3 regions of the Alkalihalobacterium alkalinitrilicum genome follow, and region 3 is predicted to be linked to each of the others. Evidence: riboswitches for the same ligand, from Rfam matches in the RefSeq annotation. Region 3 holds a riboswitch; each other region holds the start of a gene.
What was found. Region 3 has a riboswitch for S-adenosylmethionine ahead of msrA (peptide-methionine (S)-S-oxide reductase MsrA). Riboswitches for the same ligand answer to the same signal wherever they lie in the genome.

Region 1 (4,951 bases), 3.5 Mb from region 3:
CCCTTATCAGCTATTTGTTCCTGAAACAATACAGCAAACTGATGTATACTCCCATCATATTCACTCGTTTTTCAGTTTGCCTTTTTTCCTATATCCTGAATGTCGCATGGCTCTTCCTAATCCGTTTACTATTCGACAACAGATCGATGCTTTTAAACCTGACCTCATTCATATTACTACTCCATTTAATATCGGACTCAGTGGCCTTCACTATGGGAAAAAGCTAAACATTCCAATGGTTGGTTCTTACCACACCCACTTTGATCATTATTTAAAATATTATAAACTTACCTTTATGTCCGAAGGGCTATGGAAGTTTATGAAATGGTTTTATTCACACTTTAATATGACCTTTGTTCCTTCAAAAGAAACGAAAGCTCATTTAGTAAGACGTGGATTTACAAATATCGACTTATGGACTCGAGGAGTCGATTGTTTTCAATTTAGTCCAAAGCATAAAGATACGAGCTTATATGAACGATTTAATATTAAAAAGAAATATGTACTGCTTTTTGTTGGCAGAATGGCGCCCGAAAAAGACTTAGAGACGTTGCAGGCAGTCATGGAGCAACTCCCAGAAAGAATAAAAAATGAAGTCCATTGGATTTATGTAGGAGATGGACCACTTCTACAAGAATACAAAGAGAACTTCACACAAAACATTACATTTACAGGCTATCTAGCTGGTTCTGAACTAGCTTCAATTTATGCTCTAGCTGACCTATTTGTTTTCCCTTCAACAACAGAAACCTTTGGGAATGTCGTCTTAGAAGCACTAGCTTCTGGAACGCCAGCAATTGTAGCTAATGCCGGTGGCGTTACTGAGATTGTTACTCATGAACAAACTGGAATTATCTGCGAAGCAAAAAGTCCCACATCTTTCATTTCAGCGATTGAAAGGCTACTATCTGATGAAATTCTTCGCTTACAAATGGGGTATGAAGCGAGGAAGTACGCTCGGTCTCAATCATGGGAAACGATATTTGACAACTTACTTTTACAATATGAAAAAGCATATAGTATGTCTCATTCCGATATGAAACTGGTTTCTTCCCATCATTAAAAGTTAGAAAAGACATCCATTACCACCAAAAATGATGAAAGTCGATGTCTTTTCTGTACTTGTTCCTTTAGCAAAAAAACTTCTTTAAAATGCAAAAAAGGAGTAGGGTCTCCCACTCCTTTTTAGCTTATTATTTTGAAGCTTCTGTTCGTAACAGTTCTGCTTTGTCCGTTTGCTCCCAAGGTAAATCAATATCATTTCGTCCAAAATGTCCATAAGCAGCTGTTTGCTTATAAATTGGACGACGTAGATTTAACATATTAATAATGCCTGCTGGACGAAGGTCAAAGTGCTTTCTTACAAGACTCACTAACACTTCCTCTGATACTTTTCCTGTACCAAAAGTATCAACAGCAATAGATACAGGTTGTGCTACACCAATCGCATAAGCTAGCTGTACTTCACAACGATCTGCTAAACCAGCAGCTACGATGTTTTTCGCTACATAACGAGCCGCATACGCTCCAGAACGGTCCACTTTTGTTGGATCTTTTCCTGAGAATGCTCCACCACCGTGACGAGCATAACCGCCGTACGTATCAACGATAATTTTTCTTCCTGTTAATCCAGCGTCCCCTTGAGGTCCACCGATCACGAAGCGACCTGTAGGGTTAATAAAGTATTTTGTTTCCTCATCAATTAAATGAGCTGGAACCACTGGTTTGATTACATACTCTTTAATATTTCGTTGAATTTGCTCTAATGTTACTTCAGGATGATGTTGAGTAGAAATAACGATTGTATCAATACGGGCTGGCTTTCCATTTTCATCGTATTCTACCGTAACTTGCGTTTTTCCATCTGGACGTAAATATGGAAGAACTTCATCTTTACGAACTTCGGTTAAACGACGTGACAATTTATGTGCTAACGAAATTGGAAGTGGCATTAATTCAACCGTTTCATTATCAGCATAACCAAACATTAACCCTTGGTCTCCTGCACCAATTGCTTCAATTTCTTGGTCCGTCATCTGACCTTCACGCGCCTCAAGTGCTTGATTAACCCCTTGAGCAATATCAGCAGATTGCTCATCAATGGAAGTAAGAACGGCACACGTCTCTGAATCAAACCCATACTTCGCACGAGTATAACCAATATTTTTAATTGTTTCACGAACGATCTTCGGGATATCAACGTATGTACTTGTCGTAATTTCTCCAGCTACTAATACTAAACCCGTATTGACTGAAGTTTCACAAGCTACACGAGCATTCGCATCATTTTTTAAAATGGCGTCTAAAATCGCATCAGAAATTTGGTCACAGATTTTATCAGGATGCCCTTCTGTCACCGACTCAGAGGTGAATAGGCGACGACTTTTCTTTTCTACCATTAAACAGTATCCTCCTTTTTCACATTTTAGAGGAAATTCTATTCCTTCTACGGGTAGTCTTCCCTTAAAATGTGTTAAATATTGATACGGCACTCATTCCCTCACCCTAGTGAGTATAAATTTAAGACATATATAGTCATAAAAACCCCTTTCCTCATGAGGAAAAGGGTTAGACATATCACCTTTAACCTCTTATCTTTCAAAGCATAAGCTTTGCAGGTTAGCACCTTTTCACCTTTTTTAATGGTGTTGGTTGCTGGGTTTCTTCGGGCCTGTCCCTCCACCGACTCGGGATAAGAGTATCCGTTCGCGTCATATCATAACTTACAAAGTAATCGTTGTCAACTATTGCCTGTTGACAGTAGAAAGTCTCAATTAGTAAAACACATTTATCCTTAACAATAGCAAAATTAGATGATTATTCATTTTAAGTACAAAGAAAAGCGAAGTCGCCTGTTTAGCTCCGACCAGCAAATGTTCTGGCAGGCTAAAGTTCGCTCTTTAACTTTTGTCCTGATAGGTTATTTGTCCTCGAGGAGCTGGCGACTGCAGCTAGACAAAAAAAGTCCTCTTTACTAGGACCATTAAGATGCGATATTCCAATATTTTATTTTGCCATGCCGTGATCAACTCTTTTATAGAAGCATTGGCCTCTAAGTTAGAGCGAGAACCTTGTTTTAATACGGTGTATTTTGGTTCTGATTTCGCTTTCGTTCTTCTTCTTCTCTAACTTCTTCCCGAAGCTGCATGCGTAATAACTCATTTTGGTTATCTCGTGGTTTCACCTGACTATAAACCCCGCTCGCCGTTAAACCGATGATTAACGCAACTAATAATTCATTTCCCCATTCTTTAGGAATAAACCATAATACACACGCGACACCAATCGCTAATAACGCTCGATACTTCTTATCAATATTAAAGGCATTTCCGACAACAGTTACTAATGCAGCAACAACAGCTGAAACGGTCGCGAGGTCCAACATTGAAATACTGTCCACCGCAAACCCCTCCTTCCTACTTTATGCTATGCAAATAACTAAAAATGGGTACTGAACAGATTTACCTTATTATTTGGCTTTCTACATGTTGATTTTGGCACATCGCGCGAAAGTTTGGACACCCGAATGAAATATAAGCTATCCAGTATTAACATTGAACATTATCAAAACCTATGAATTTTAAGTATTCTAAAGTCCGTAATAAGAAACCTATTTAATAGGAAAAAAGGCAACACCAATGTATAAACATCCTTTTAATAGCACGTTATTAATTTAGACACATAATTTTTCAACTTATTTGCACACAAATTGAAATAATAGTATAGACTATTTAATAAAATGTGTTATACTAATTTCAACATAAAAAATTAATTATTAATCCTTACAAACATAGTGGATAAAATATAAAAAAGAGAGGGTTTTGTGACCAATGAGTACAATTAGCTTCGCTACTGAATTAGAGCATATTTTACAAGGAGAAAATGTTCATTTAGACCTTCCTGTTTCTAAATTAGTCGAAAGGTCACTAATGAGAAATGAAGGGGTACTAACTTCTGCAGGAGCATTAAGTGTTGCTACTGGTAAATATACTGGACGCTCACCTAAAGATAAATTTATCGTAAAAGAAGAATCTGTAAAAGATAAAATCGACTGGGGTTCTGTTAACCAACCGATCGAAAAAGAGGTTTTCACTAAATTATACAACAAAGTAATGAATTACTTAAAAGAAAAAGAAGAATTATTTGTTTTTCGTGGTTTTGCAGGTGCAGATAAAAGCTACCGTCTTCCAATTCAAGTTATTAATGAATACGCTTGGCATAACCTTTTCGCAAAACAATTATTTATTCGCCCTACTCAAGAAGAATTACAAACTCACGATTCAGAATTCACTGTAATCTCTGCGCCAAACTTTAAAGCAGATCCTGAAATTGACGGAACTCGTTCTGAAACGTTTATTATCGTTTCATTCGAAGAGAGAGTTGTTTTAATTGGTGGTACTGAATATGCTGGCGAAATGAAGAAATCGGTCTTCTCAATCATGAATTACTTGTTACCAGAACAAGATGTGCTTTCTATGCACTGTTCAGCGAATGCTGGTAAAGAAGGCGACGTTGCTTTATTCTTCGGACTTTCTGGCACAGGAAAAACAACGTTATCTGCGGATCCTAACCGTCATTTAATTGGTGATGATGAGCACGGCTGGTCTAACAACGGTGTATTTAATGTTGAAGGCGGCTGCTATGCTAAGTGTGTAAACTTATCTTATGAAAAAGAGCCACAAATTTGGGATGCAATTCGTTTCGGAGCTGTTTTAGAAAATGTAGTACTCGATGACAAAACTGGAAATCCAGACTATGATGATACATCATTAACGGAAAATACACGTGTCGCTTATCCTTTAGAGTCTATTCCTAATACATTAATGCCGAGCATTGCTGGACACCCTAATACTATCATTTTCTTAACTGCTGATGCGTTTGGTGTATTACCTCCAATCAGTAAATTAACAAAAGAACAAGCAATGTACCATTTCTTATCAGGTTACACTAG
Region 2 (4,951 bases), 1.2 Mb from region 3:
TGTCAACAAACGTTAAGCAACCGTATTTCTTTGCTAAAGCTACCACTTCTCTTAAATCTGTGATTTTCATCGTCGGATTTGATGGGGTTTCAACGTAAATCACTTTTGTATTTTCTTGAATACTCGCTTCTATTTCCTCATTATTCGTCATATCAACAAACGTATATTCAATACCCAGACGGTTTAACACTTGAGTTACAAAACGGAACGTACCCCCATACACATCTGTCGTAACGACCACATGGTCTCCTTTTGAAAGAAGCATAAAAGCTGTTGAAATCGCCGCCATACCTGATGCGAATGCAAACCCCCTCACGCCGCCTTCTAATTCAGCAATTGTTTCCTCTAGTGCTGCACGAGTTGGATTTCCTGAACGTCCATAATCAAAGGTTCCGAACTGATCAAAGTCAAATTGATGAAAGGTTGAAGCATGTTGGATTGGAACACTTACCGCTCCCGTTTCTTTATCTACTTTTTGATTATTATGAAGTAAGCGCGTTTGCAAAGAAAATTGTTCACTCATTTTTATATATCCTCCTATAGACTTACATGATTAAATGCTTGATCTAAATCCGCAATCAGATCCTGACTATTTTCGATACCTACTGAAAAACGTAATAAGCGGTCACATACACCATTTGCGAAACGCACCTCTTCTGGCATATCCGCGTGGGTTTGCGTTGTTGGATATGTCATTAAGCTTTCAACGCCACCTAAACTTTCTGCAAATGAAATTAATTTTAACTGCTGTAAAAATGGATTTACCCAGTTAGCTTCCTTAATGCGGAAAGAAAGCATCCCGCCACGTCCAGGATAGAGAACATCTGTCACTGAAGGGTGTTCTTTAAGATAGGCCGCCACTTCTCTTGCGTTCTTTTGATGTTGTTCCATCCGTAGTGTTAACGTCTTCATACCTCTTATAAGTAACCACGAATCAAACGGACTTAATATTCCTCCCATACCATTGTGGAAATACCCAATTCGCTCGCAAAGTTCTTCACCTTTTCCAACAATTAAACCTGCAATGACATCGTTGTGCCCTCCTAAGTATTTTGAAGCACTGTGTATAACGATATCTGCTCCTTCTTTGAGTGGTTGTTGTATTAAAGGCGTATAGAAAGTGTTATCAACAATGAACAGTAAATTATGCTTTCTTGCTAAATGACCTAACTGCTTTAAATCGGCTTCTTGCATTAGTGGATTGGTCGGGCTTTCTATAAACAACGCTTTCGTATTTTCATTTATTTGTTGTTCAAATGTTTCTATATCTCTTGGATCCCCGTATGAAAATGATAATCCCCAGTTTTTCCATCCATTTTCAAATAGTCGATAAGTACCACCATATAAGTCACTCGATGCTAATATCTCATCGCCTTGCTTAAATAAGGAAAATAAAGTTTGAATAGCAGACATTCCTGAACTACAGGCAAAGCCTCGATCACCTGCTTCTAATTCAGCAATCGCATTTTCTAAAACTAACCTAGTTGGGTTTCCCGTTCTTGAATAATCAAAACCAGTAGATTCACCGATCCCTGAATGGCGATACGCGGTGGAAAAATAAACAGGGGTATTAATCGTTCCTGTATGTTCGTCTAAACGGTTTCCAATTTGTACTAGTTTCGTTTCTAGTTGCTCTTTATTCATTATGCTTCTCCTCCACTCTTATCGCTGTTTTTTCTTAAACTTTATTCTTTAGAGAAGTTTACCCTTCTAAAAGTGCAAAAAGCCTTCCTCTTATAAATAAGAAGAAGGCTAAGAAATCATTTTCAATGAACTACGCTCCTTCTTATCTTTCAAGCCATAATTGCTTGCTGGAATTAGCACCTGACCGAAAATAAATTCAGCTGGTTGCTGAGACTTCATAGGGCCATTCCCTCCATCTCTCTTGATAAGAAAATTATTTAATTTTTCAATTTTCGCTTGATTCTAAATTACATGAATTGCACGAAAAAAGCAATAGATTTTATTAGATTTACTTATTTTAATCCTTTAAAGCATCAACAATTCTTAAAAATCTATAGGCGTTATTCTGGAGTAGCATCTATTTGTAAGTCGTCCTCATTCCCACAAACACAACGAATAAAGCCCGTCTCATAGTTGCCGTCTTTTCCTTGTCTACCCCGTAGAATAAACTTTTCACCACATTTTGGACAACGAATTACGATTCGATACCTTACGCTTTCAGTCATGCATACCACTCCTAACCCTTTTTCTAATTTGCCATTTTCACTTTGTGTATACTGAATGTCCAAAGCCCAATCATAAAAAGAAGCATCATTATATGAATATATTTATCCATTGTTAGTAATATTAAATCATAGCTCCCATGAAGTAAAATTGGTAAGAATAAAGAAAGTATAATAAACCAAGTCTGGTGTTGTTTTGAAAACTTTGCTTTTCCTAAATAATACCCCATAATTACCCCGAACAAAGCATGGCTACTTACTGGAAATAACGCTCTCAACCACGCCGTTTGCAACCCGTTCGCTAGTAAATAAAAAAAATTCTCAACAGATGCAAACCCTAAAGATAGAGAAACCCCATAAATAATACCATCATATGTTTTGTTAAAGGTCGCATGCTTATACGCAAAGAAAAAAAGCAAAAACCACTTGAAAAACTCTTCTGTAAAAGCATATTCAAAGAAAGCTACCATAAAATGAGTCGTAAACACACCTTCAACTTCAAACGCATATTGGATGACCATGACTGGAAAAACCAACAGCGCACCAATGATAAATGTTTTAATAATCATGAGTAACGCTTGAGAACTTACATCATTTTTTAAATAAAAATAGCAAAATAAAGCCATAGCAGGACCAGTAGTTGCGGTTATAAGCGAAAACAACGTTTTTCCAATCCTCTCTTTAACTACGATTTAGTCTCTATATTTTAAAACCTTCTTCTATGTCCCCACCAGCTGACATTAAAACTGCAAGCTTTATTCTTGCCTTTTTCGAGTCATAATCCTTACCTAAACTCGCGCCTCTTAATTTTAAATCATAAGCACTTCCACGATAATCATACGAAGTGTGTACCTGTCCTTCCTCAGAACTTGTCGTTACTACGACTTTGACGCCAGCTTTTATTGCATTCGTTATATCATCTACCATATGAGGTGATACTTGTCCTCTTCCTACCCCTTCTAAGACAATACCTTTTGTTCCTTCTCTCACCGCACACCGAATAAACTTTCCATCTGCTCCTGCATAACATTTAATAATTTCAACTTGTGGTAGGAAGGAATCAATTTGATAACAATCTCTATGCAATGGTTTTTGATACACACTTACCACATCATTATCGATAATACCTAAATAACCATAACCAAATGATTCAAAACCTTGCATATTTGATGCATGTACTTTTTTAACATATTTAGCAGACCATATCCGGTCATTAAATACAACCACTGTACCAACATTATCCAAACTTTCATTAACAGCGACATAAATAGAATTTCGTAAGTTCGAATACACATCGGTTCCGATATCGTCTGGTGACCGCTGTGACCCCGTAACAACAATCTTTCTTTCATCTGTAACGGCTAAATCTAAAAAATATGCCGTCTCTTCAAGTGAATCCGTTCCATGTGTGACCACGATCCCACTGACGGTTTCATCTTCGAATACTTTGTCAATTTTCTTTTTTAATTCGAGCATCCTATCAAAATCAATATGCATACTAGGAAGCTGAAACAAACTATGTACTTCTATTTGGATATCAGATGGCAAACGACAAAGGGAAGCTAATTCTTCACCTGTTAACTCTCCTGATGATAATAAACCACTAGCAATTTTTTTTGAGGCGATCGTTCCTCCTGTTGTAATTAAAGCAACCTTTCTCATATGTATTCATCACCTTCATATTTAATATTCTTTTTGTAAAGTCTTACTAGTGCTAAGTCTACAATTTCAGTTTTTGAAAAACTTAGTGAGATATTAGCAATAGTAACAACCTGTTGCCTCCACTGAGTCAAGTTTCTATCTAGGTAAATGACTACGAACTCCTATGATTTCTCTTGCTAATTTCTGCTGCAATTAAATCACCGTGAAAACGCCCATTTTCTATAAATATCTCATTCGCATTATTACCTGCCGCAATAACTCCTGCAATAAAAATACCTTGCACATTCGTCTCCATTGTTTCCTCAGCATACAATGGACGCCCCGTATCAGGCTCACTTCCTACTCCCATTTGACTTAAGAACGAGTGATCAGGATGATAGCCTGTCATAGCAAAAACAAACTGCGCTTTTACTTCTCTTACAGTACCATCCACTTCATATACTACTGTAGTTTTCCTAATTTCAGTCACTTTAGCGTTAAAAACCATTTGAATTTGCTCTTGATTCATTAAAGAAACAAATTCAGGTAAGATCCAAGGCTTCACACTCTTTGAAAATTCATGTCCACGATACAATACCGTCACTCTTGCACCAACTCGCTCTAATTCAAGCGCTGCATCAACAGCTGAGTTTTTCCCTCCGATGACAACGACATTTTTATTAAAATAGGGATGAGCTTCTTTAAAGTAATGAAAAACATGTTCTTGTTCTTCACCCTTTACCCCCATTAAATTTGGATGATCATAATAGCCAGTCGCAATAACGACATACTTACTAGTATATTCTTTAACTGTTTCACGATTCGTACACGTACTTACAGTGAAGGTTCCATCCCTTCTTTTTTCCACACGAGTGACTTGTTCGTAATCATTAACGCGAATTCCTTTACGTTTGACAACTTCTCTATAATAGCTGAGAGCTTGATTTCGATTCGGTTTACGCTCTACTGTAACAAATGGAACGCCACCGATTTCTAGTTTTTCACTCGTACTAAAAAAAGTTTGATGTGTCGGATACCGATAAATAGAACTGACTATATTATCTTTTTCAATGACTAAAGGATTAAACCCTTGGTCCATTAGCGCAATCGCTGCAGCTAATCCA
Region 3 (4,951 bases):
CCTCATTAAACGTGATTGTATCTTTGGAGTCATTTTGTCGATATCCACAAAGGTTCGTCCCTATCAGTTGTTCATCGTGGAAAACATACGTTTCAAGTTCTTGCACATTCTTTTTATAGCGTTCGACTTCAGCGACCGTTCGAATTTCATCTTGTTTGGTCGCATAAAAACGTATATTTTTAAATTTTTTCCCTAATACATGCTTTTTACCTGTTTCATCAATTACACAGATTGTATTCGTTAAGTTCTTATTATATTTCGTGTAAAGAACCTTGAAGAGACGATCTCCCTTTTCTATGACGATTACTGTTCCAGAAACGTTACGGTCAAGAAACGTTTTCTTTTCACCATTTTCGATCATATATAAAGAGCCTTGATAATCAGAGTTAGCATATTTATCGATGAACAAAACAAGATCTGCTTCTGGAGATACGTGGATAAGATGTACATTTGTGCCAACCTGTTTTGGCTTCTTGCCCTCGAACAGGATATAGAGGTCCTCTTTTGGGAAATGCTTTGCTTGATCGCGATAAATAACATAATCTCCGTTTTCTGAAACGTAATAATAGGGGCTGGAGCGTACCGTCAGTACCTCTTGCTTCCCATCTTTGATCATCCGCAATTGACTATCTTCTCTTCTATAAAAAATCTTTAACATATGCTTTTTCCTCGCTGTAATTGTGCCTATGCTTTAGACGGATTTTTCTACTTCCTTCATTACCTTTAATAATTCACCGTAATCATCTGCTTCGATCAATTTTCCGTTGATGACGGCATAAGAAGTTTTTTTACATTGTTCACACTTACTTAAACACTCATATTCTTTATAGTTCACATTAACCTGATTGAAAAGCTCGTTATACTTAGAAACATGTTCATCTGTTAAAAATTGATCTATATTATTTACACAAAACTCAATATTAATCTTCGGCTTTCGTAAAAATCGGAACAGCTTCAAGAATGATCGCCCTCTTACTTAATCGTTTATTTTCATGGTTTTTTCTTTAAATCCCTAACAAGTTCTACTATACACTAATTCTACCTTTTCACTTCAACACAACGATGCTAGTGTAAATAAACTTTAACGCAAACTGAGGTAAACAGTTTGCAGTGTTTCAAATTGGTTTTATTTTCGATATATATTTTTAATATTGAATAGTGTCTATATATATCCATTTTACATATAATGTCATATGTAATAATTAAAAGAATTTTTGCAAATATGAGGAAGGTAATGTTGCACCTCTAGACCAATAGTACCGATTTATAGGAGAAGGTTGTACTATGAGAAAGAAACGCACTTATCATTCTGATCTTCGTGAAAAAAGAAAACAATCCACCATTGAAAGCATTATTGAAGCTACTTACACGATGCACTCAGAAGGGGTCACCGATATAAAAATAATCGCAGAACATTCTGGAGTTTCGATACCCACAATTCGTAAATATTTTCCGACGAATGAAGATTTATTTCGGGGATGCGCGAATCACTTTCTGAAGATCAATAAGTTACCTCAAATTCATACGTATTTACACTTACACGAACTTGATGAAAAAGTCACACTGATCGTAACTGACTTTTATTCCTTCCATGAAAATACGATGGAACTCGTTTGGCTCTCGTTTCGCCTATCAGAACAATCTAAAGTTATGAGGAATTCGGCCTTACAAAATGAGGCTCTAATTAAAGCCGCTGTACAGGTCTTACTCCAGGACACGGCTATTCCAAACGATCGAAAAGAACAAATCGGAGGCTTCATCCGCAGCTTGTTACACCCCCTCTTTTACCGAACGTTAAGAAAATTAAGTGGCTTGGACAAAGGTATATGTATTGAACAAACAACAAGAGCTATTTTGCTAAAACTAAAGGAGGAAACCCTTTGAAAACTGTAAATATTAACAAGTTACCTCTATTGGATTTGTGGTACGACAGTGACAAAAAGAAAAAGTGGAAAGCCAATTTACCATTCACCCCACAGTTTCCGCTCTGGTCTGGCATTAACAGTACTCAGACGACGGTTGTCTATTTTGAGGTAGAAGCAGGAAACGAGCTTGGAGAACATTCTGAAAGCAGTGAGGAAATTTTATTTGTTTTAAGCGGAAATGCAGAAGTAATGATTGGAAACGACCGTTGCACCATAACCGTTGGCGATCTCGTCGTTATTCCACCTTCTGTTCCACACTATATAATAAATAAAGGCGATGAAACTGCAAAATTTTTAGCTTTTTTTGCTAGCAAGGATTCCCATTCTACCTTTTCAGAAGAGGTATCTCCAGTTGGAATGAAGGTCCTTTAAATTTTATACTACCACAGAAAAAATGAACCCAAACAGCTATTCATTAGCTGTTTGGGTAATTATATATTCAACAGGTCATTGCTACTACATTGAAACATCATCTCGTAATAAATTCGAGAATTTTTTTACATTTAGTTCTGCAAGACTAGCTGTTTTATTTTTTAATTTAAATTCCACAAGCAACGGATCCATTTTTCTGAAAGTACTTTTGATGATACTCTTCTGCTTGATAAAACGTTTTGGCTGGCGAAATTTCAGTGACAATTTTTTTAGCGCTCGCTTGGCTAAGATCCGCTTTTATTTTACTTGCGACTTCTAATTGTTGAAAATTTTGAAAGAAAATAACCGAACGATATTGAGTTCCTACATCAATTCCCTGGCGATTTAATGTTGTTGGGTCATGACATTCAAAAAATTTAGTCACGAGTTCTGCATAAGAAATTTTCCAAGGATTATACCAAATTTCAATCACCTCAGCATGACCAGTCTTTCCCGTTTTCACTACTTCATAGGAAGGACTCTCAACATGACCACCTGTATACCCTACTCTTGTCTCTTCAACTCCACGAATACTTTCAAAAAACGCTTCCACTCCCCAAAAACAACCTGCACCAAATACTGCTTTTTCCATTTTAATTCGCTCCTCATTTGAGCGATAAATCTTCTTCCCATAAGAAAAACCTCTCTAAAATATAGAGAGGTTATCGTATTTATATACGATCCTCTCATCTCCCAAGGTATACACCTTGCAGGAATTGGCACCGTTTAAATCAAATATGATTTAATGGTTGCCGGGTTTCAAAGGGCCTGTCCCTCCACCACTCTGGATAAGAAGTCTATCGCTATTAAATTTATTGTTATTTGAATAGTATTATAGATGATAATTAATTATTTTGCAAGGGGATTTATTTAAAGTTAACTTTTATTGATTGAACCATCTCTATGATTTTTTTCAAGGCTTTAGAGAGCCACCCTAAAATAATATACTGAAATATCAATAAAAATATTTTACTTCGATTGCCGAAATGTTAAGATAGACTTATAGATTGTAAATTATGGAGGAATTTAAAATGATGAAACGTCCTATTACAACAGAAGACTTAACTAAATTTAAGTTTGTCGGTGATCCTCAGGTTTACCCTAACAGCGACAAAGTGGCCTATGTCTTAACTCATGTAGATCAAGAAAAAGATGGTTACTATTCTTATATCTATGTAACTAATTTAAAAGGTGAAGGCAGACAATTTACCTCTCATTATTCAAACGAGACATTAGTTAAGGATACGACTCCACTGTGGTCACCAGATGGAAGCACGATTGCTTTCCGTTCAAACCGTACAGGAAAAAATCAAATATGGCTTTTACATACAGATGGTGGTGAAGCTATACAATTAACAGACGTCAAGCAAGGAATCGGTGATTTTGTTTGGTCGCCAGACGGCAGCCAGCTCGCTCTTACGATTAAAGGTGAATTAAAGGTGACCTCTGATGAGGATGAAGAAAAAAGTGATGTGAAGGTGATTACAAGACTTCGTTATAAAGGTGACGGAGTTGGTATTTATAACGACGACCGTAAGCATGTTTATTTATTTGATATAGAGACAAAAGCTTATACAAAGGTTACCGAAGGCGACCATGATTTTGGTCAACCTGGTTTCTCACCAGACGGAAAAAGCTTATTCTTTGTTGGAACGAAGGCAGATGATCAAGAGTGGGGCTACCTCCCTGCTATTTGGAAATATGATATTGCTTCAAAGGAAGAGACGTTGTTCTATCAAGGAATTGGAAATATTATGGCACCTTCTCTTTCACCAGACGGTAAATGGCTAGCAGTGGCAGGGCATACACGTGGTGAGAGAAGTCAAGGGAATGCGAATGTTCTCCTCCTTTCTGTAGAAACTGGTCAATTAACAAACTTAACGGAACACTTTGATTACACCGTTGGAAACCTTGTAGGTGTCGATGCGAAATATGACACCGCAGAATTGAGATTAATTTGGGACTCGACTAGCACTCATATTTATTTTAGTGCAACAGTTGGTGGTGATTGCCAGTTATTTAAAGTAAATCTAAACGGTGAGGTAACAGCAGCCTTATCTCCTACTGTCGCAACTGTTACGTCCTATGATATCGTCAACTATGATCAAGCCGTCCTCGTTCTTGCTACTCCTCATTCTACTGGAGATTTAGTTACACAAGATTTAAATAATGTGGAGAACGTGGAAACGTTAACGAATTGGAATCAAGAGATTTATAATAAAGTTCATCTAAGTACTCCTGAAAATTTACATTATAAGAGTACAGATGGTAAAGAAATTGAAGGTTGGATTTTAAAACCTTATGGATATGAAGAAGGTAAAAAATACCCGATGATCCTTCAAATTCACGGTGGTCCAGCAACAGCTTATGGAAATGGTTTACACCATGAAATGCAAGTAATGGCCTCTAAAGGTTATGTGGTGCTTTATACGAATCCAAGAGGAAGTCATGGCTATGGTCATGAATTTGTAAATGCGGTAATTGGTGATTACGGTGGTATGGATTATGAAGATATAATGGCTGGTGTAGATTATGCCTTAGAAAACTTTAACTACATCGATCACGACCAATTATTCGTTACAGGAGGAAGTTACGGTGGTTACATGACCAATGTC

Region 1: another riboswitch for S-adenosylmethionine. It lies ahead of metK (methionine adenosyltransferase); the one in region 3 lies ahead of msrA (peptide-methionine (S)-S-oxide reductase MsrA).
Region 2: another riboswitch for S-adenosylmethionine. It lies ahead of BK574_RS10075 (methionine biosynthesis PLP-dependent protein); the one in region 3 lies ahead of msrA (peptide-methionine (S)-S-oxide reductase MsrA).

Annotation. Positions count from the first base shown of each region.
Region 1 is NZ_KV917368.1:4,474,557-4,479,507, reverse strand. It holds gene BK574_RS21730 (glycosyltransferase family 4 protein) at 1-1,063, shown strand, start outside; gene metK (methionine adenosyltransferase) at 1,194-2,399, opposite strand; SAM riboswitch class I at 2,589-2,699, opposite strand; gene BK574_RS21720 (hypothetical protein) at 3,077-3,400, opposite strand; gene pckA (phosphoenolpyruvate carboxykinase (ATP)) at 3,831-4,951, shown strand, end outside.
Region 2 is NZ_KV917368.1:2,169,389-2,174,339, forward strand. It holds gene metC (cystathionine beta-lyase) at 1-523, opposite strand, end outside; gene BK574_RS10075 (methionine biosynthesis PLP-dependent protein) at 538-1,644, opposite strand; SAM riboswitch class I at 1,784-1,895, opposite strand; gene BK574_RS27860 (hypothetical protein) at 2,025-2,189, opposite strand; gene prsW (glutamic-type intramembrane protease PrsW) at 2,213-2,848, opposite strand; gene BK574_RS10085 (asparaginase) at 2,886-3,848, opposite strand; gene BK574_RS10090 (YpdA family putative bacillithiol disulfide reductase) at 4,000-4,951, opposite strand, start outside.
Region 3 is NZ_KV917368.1:948,788-953,738, reverse strand. It holds gene BK574_RS04530 (hypothetical protein) at 1-658, opposite strand, end outside; gene BK574_RS04525 (DUF1450 domain-containing protein) at 692-958, opposite strand; gene BK574_RS04520 (TetR/AcrR family transcriptional regulator) at 1,285-1,884, shown strand; gene BK574_RS04515 (cupin domain-containing protein) at 1,881-2,297, shown strand; gene msrA (peptide-methionine (S)-S-oxide reductase MsrA) at 2,464-2,928, opposite strand; SAM riboswitch class I at 3,020-3,131, opposite strand; gene BK574_RS04505 (S9 family peptidase) at 3,368-4,951, shown strand, end outside.